DNA from 2 places in the Streptomyces sp. SX-6 genome. Region 2 is predicted to be linked to the other one. Evidence: riboswitches for the same ligand, from Rfam matches in the RefSeq annotation. Region 2 holds a riboswitch; the other holds the start of a gene.
The links. A riboswitch is a leader RNA that binds a small molecule or an ion and turns the genes downstream of it on or off. The one in region 2 is predicted to bind glycine.
Positions count from the first base shown of each region.

Region 1: another riboswitch for glycine. It lies ahead of gcvT (glycine cleavage system aminomethyltransferase GcvT); the one in region 2 lies ahead of gcvP (aminomethyl-transferring glycine dehydrogenase).

Region 1 covers NZ_JBTHHU010000036.1:32,375-34,816, forward strand. The annotation lists gene gcvT (glycine cleavage system aminomethyltransferase GcvT) at 1-1,079, opposite strand, end outside; glycine riboswitch at 1,227-1,339, opposite strand; gene ACV530_RS30730 (enhanced serine sensitivity protein SseB) at 1,726-2,442, shown strand, end outside.
Region 2 covers NZ_JBTHHU010000007.1:9,740-12,181, reverse strand. The annotation lists gene gcvP (aminomethyl-transferring glycine dehydrogenase) at 1-1,083, opposite strand, end outside; glycine riboswitch at 1,148-1,267, opposite strand; glycine riboswitch at 1,269-1,377, opposite strand; gene ACV530_RS10375 (PRC-barrel domain-containing protein) at 1,494-1,823, shown strand; gene ACV530_RS10370 (DNA polymerase IV) at 1,840-2,442, opposite strand, start outside.

The DNA.
Region 1 (2,442 bases), on a different contig from region 2:
TCGTACGGCTCGTGGCTGCCGCGGATGTCGACGGCGACGCCCTCGGTTCCGGGCGCCGCGTGGGCCGCGTCCACGTACGCGATCGCGACCGGCTTGCCGAGCGTGGGGGAGGGGGCGCCCGAGGTCACCTCGCCGATGACCTCGTCGCCCGCGACGACCGGGTACCCGGCGCGCGGCACCCGGCGGCCGGCGGCGACCAGGCCGACGAGCTTGCGGGGCGGGGCGGTCCGGGCGCGTTCGGCGGCGGCCTCGAGCGCGGCGCGGCCGACGAAGTCGCCGGGCTTGTCGAACTTCACGACCCGGCCGAGCCCCGCGTCGAACGGGGTCGTCGCGGCGGTCAGCTCGTGCCCGTACAGCGGCATGCCCGCCTCCAGGCGCAGGGTGTCCCGGCAGGAGAGGCCGCAGGGCACCAGGCCCGCGCCGGCCCCGGCCTCGGTCAGCGCCTGCCACAGCTTCTCGGCGTCACCGGGCGCGACGAACAGCTCGAAGCCGTCCTCGCCGGTGTAGCCGGTGCGGGCGATCAGCGGGGACACGCCCGCGACCGTGCCGGGCAGGCCCGCGTAGTACTTCAGGCCGTCCAGGTCGGCGTCGGTGACGGAGGCCAGGATGCCGGGGGAGGCCGGGCCCTGGACGGCGATGAGCGCGTAGTTGTCGCGGTCGTCGCGGACGGCCGTCTCGAAGCCGGCCGCCCGCTCGGTGAGCGCGTCCAGCACCGTCTGGGCGTTGGAGGCGTTGGCGACCACCATGTACTCCTGCTCGGCCAGGCGGTAGACGATCAGGTCGTCCAGGATGCCGCCGTCGGCGTTGCAGATCATGGTGTACCGGGCGCGGCCGACGGCCAGCGCGGAGAGGTTGCCGACCAGCGCGTGGTCCAGGGCCTGGCTGGCGCCGGGGCCGGTGAGGGTGATCTCGCCCATGTGCGAGAGGTCGAAGAGCCCGGCACGGGTACGGACGGCGAGGTGCTCGTCGCGCTCGCTGCCGTAGCGCAGGGGCATGTCCCAGCCCGCGAAGTCGGTCATCGTCGCGCCGAGGGCGCGGTGCAGCGCGTCGAGGGCGGTGTGACGGGGTACGGCGGTCATGGCTGGGCTCCCGGGCAGACGTCGCGAGGATCTGGCCTCCCCATCTGTCATCGGAACCTGAGAGGTTCACCGAGAGCTCCGCTGGGGAACTCCGGCTTGCACCTTGGGTGGGGCCGTCGTACGCGGCGGCCCGCTTTTCAGATCTGCCTCACCCGCGCGGTACGGGGCCTGAGAGATTCAAGGGAGGAACTTGCTCCTTCGGCGCCCGGTGTGCACGGTGCGGTTGCGGCGTGCTGCCGGGGCTCTCCCGCGCGGATTCGAGCGGCCGGTATGCAGTTGGTGCCGTGCGTAGTGCCGTGCGGCGGGCACATCATTGCACGTACGAGCGTGCGATGGGCCGTCTGAGGGGTACCGATTTGGCACCGCCGGGGAAGGGTGCCCCTGCCCCGCCCTTTCACCGTTTCTTCCGGGGCTCCGCCCCGGACCCCGAAACCGCGCTCCGCACGGTTGTCCTCAATCGCCGGACGGGCTGGATTTTCGCGCCCGCGCTGAAAATCAAGCCCGGCCCGGCACTATCAAGCCCGTCCGGCGATTGAGGACGAGCGGCGAAGCCGCGACAGGGGTCTGGGGCGCAGCCCCAGGCGGGGCCCGGGGCGCATCCCCCCACCCACCGGCGAGCCCAGGCGCAGCCGTTAAGGTGCCGGGGATGAGCATTCCCGAGCAGTACCGGAGCGAAGCGCAAGCGCAGGCGGCATGGCCCGCCAACGCACTCGAGGAGGTGCTCGCCGCCTCCGTGGGGGCACCCGGCGCGGGTGCGCGGATCCTCGAGGCGCTCGGCCGCAGCCTGGTGTGGATTCCGCTGCCGAACGGCGGCGGGGAAGGCGACGCCGGCCTCGACATCCCCACCATGGAGCTCGGCGGAGCCGCGTACGTACCGGTCTTCAGCTCCGAGCAGGAGTTCCTGCGCGTGGCCGGGGCACAGATGCCCTTCACCGTCGCGCCCGCCGTCGAGTTCGCGCGCGGCCTGCCCCCGCAGGCCGGCATCGTGGTCAACCCCGAGGGCACCGTCGGCGTGCCCCTGCCGCCGCCCGCCGTGGCCGAGTTGTGCCGGGCCGGGCGCGTCCGCCTCACGGGGGAGCCGACCGGGGGCCGGGTGCGGCTGCACCAGCCCGACTGGCAGGACGAGCCCACCGCCTTCCTCGCCGCCGCCGGGCTCGAGTTCACCGCGGTCCGCGTGGTCCGCACGGCGCGCCGGGCCCTCGCCTCCGTCGAGGGCGGCGCCCCCTCGCTGTTCGTCGGCGTCGAGCTCGACCTGCCCGACGACGACAGCCGCGAGGCCACCATGGCCGCCCTCGGCCGTGCGCTGGGCTCCGTCCCCGTGCTCTGGCCCGTACAGCTCGTCTTCCTCGACGTGGCGAACGAC
Region 2 (2,442 bases):
GTCCGGGCCGTGGTACACGGCGTACATGCCGGCCATGACCGCGAGCAGCACCTGGGCGGTGCAGATGTTGCTGGTGGCCTTCTCGCGGCGGATGTGCTGTTCGCGGGTCTGCAGCGCGAGGCGGTAGGCCTTGTTGCCGTCCGCGTCGACCGAGACGCCGACCAGGCGGCCGGGGAGGCTGCGGGCGTACTGCTCGCGCACGGCCATGTATCCGGCGTGCGGGCCGCCGAATCCCATGGGGACGCCGAAGCGCTGGGTGGTGCCGACCGCGATGTCGGCACCCAGCTCGCCGGGCGGGGTGAGGAGCGTGAGCGCGAGCAGGTCGGCGGCGACGGTGACGATCGCGCCGAGTTCATGGGCCCGTTCGACGACCGGCCCGAGGTCGCGCACGGCACCGGAGGCACCGGGGTACTGGAGCAGCACGCCGAAGACGCCCCGCTCGGCGATCTCGTCGGGGATGCCGCCGGAGAGGTCGGTGACGACGACCTCGACTCCGGTGGGTTCGGCGCGGGTGCGCAGGACGGCGGTCGTCTGCGGCAGGGTGTCCGCGTCCACGAGGAAGACGCCGTTCTTCACCTTGCCGACGCGGCGGGAGAGCGCCATCGCCTCGGCCGCGGCGGTGCCCTCGTCGAGCAGGGAGGCCCCGGAGGTGGGCAGGCCGGTCAGATCGGCGACGACGGTCTGGAAGTTGAGGAGGGCCTCGAGGCGGCCCTGCGAAATCTCCGGCTGGTAGGGCGTGTAGGCCGTGTACCAGGCGGGGTTCTCCATGACGTTGCGCAGGATCACCGGCGGGGTGAACGTGCCGTGGTAGCCGAGCCCGATCATCGGGGCGAGCACCTGGTTGCGGTCCGCGAGCTCACGCAGCTCGGCGAGGACCTCGGCCTCGGTACGGGGGGCGGGCAGGCCGAGGGCCTCGGTGCTCTTGATCACCTCGGGCACGGCGGCGGCGGTGAGTTCGTCGAGCGAGCCGAAGCCGACCTGGGCGAGCATCTTGGCCTGGGCCTCGTCGTCGGGCCCTATGTGGCGGTCGGCGAAGGGGATTCCGCGCTCCAGGTCGGAAAGGGAGATGCGGTGGGCGGTCATCTGCGGAGGCCTCCTGGTCGTTGCGACCTGCGAGGGGCACCACGACATGGGCACCCCGACGGCCTCCCCCTCTGTCATCTCGACCTGAGAGCTTCACCGGGCCGCGGAGCACCCGGCTTTCACCGTCGGTGAGGAGGGGCTCGGCGTGGTACCCGGCCGGGGCCCGACCTGCTTTCCAGAGTGACCTTGCCCGTACGGTACGGGTGCCTGAGAGATTCCGGGGAGGATTTGCTCCTTCGGCGCCTCCGTCGATGCCCATCAGGGCCCTCAGGAGGACTCTCCCGCACGGGTTCTGCGGCCAATCGCCAGCCTACCAGCGGGTCTCCACGGGCGGATCTCCCGAGTGGCCGCTTACCGCTTTGTGGCTTTTCGTGGTTCTCGTGGTGCCCCAATGGTTCTCGTGGTGCCCCATGGGAGGAAGCATGCAGACCGACGTCGACCCCCGGAGCCTGATCGGCCGCAAGGCATACGACCGCCACGGCGCGAAGATCGGCACGGTGGACGAGGTCTACCTGGACGACGCGACCGGGGAGCCGGAGTGGGCCGCCGTCCGCACGGGGCTGTTCAGCCGGGACGCCTTCGTGCCGCTGGAGCCTAGCGAGGTCGTGGACGACACCCTGCGCATCCCCTATGAACGGGCGCTCATCAAGGAGGCGCCCGATTTCGGCGTCGGCCGCCACCTCTCCCCCGAACAGGAGCTGCAGCTCTACCGGCACTACCGCCTCGACCTGCCCTCGTGAACGCACCGCGCACCGGTCAGGGCGCCGGCTCCTGCGCCCCGCTCCCGGTGGGCCGTATCAGCGGCAGGGGGTCGGCGGGCTCGAGGGCGGGGTCGTCGACCGCGAACGTGCGCACGCGCCCCGGGCCGGACCAGGGCACCTCGAAGCGGACCGTGACCTTGCCGACCCCGCTCCCCTGCACCCACCCCGGCCCGTGCTCGGCATGCAGGACGTCCAGCCCCGGCAGCCACTGCCGTGGCCTCGGCACAGCGCTCGCCTCCTCCCGCACCGGGGCCTCGGCGGCCTCCTGCGCACCGGCCTCGGCCGCGTCACCCGCCGCCTGCGCGAAGAGGTCCTCCTGGGTGTAGTCGGCGAGACCGCTGACCCCGACCCCCAGCAGCCGCACTCCCGCCGTCGTGTCGACCGTCTCGATCAGCCGGGCCGCGGCCTCGCGGACCACGACGGGGTCGTCGGTCGGACCGCGCAGGGTCTCCGAGCGGGTCAGGGTGGAGAAGTCGTAGCGCCGCACCTTGATGACGACCGTGCGCCCCGATCTCCCGGCGGCCCTCAGCCGCTGGACGCAGCGGTCCGCGAGGCGGGCGATCTCGAGCTGCACCCGGACCCGGTCGGTCAGGTCCTC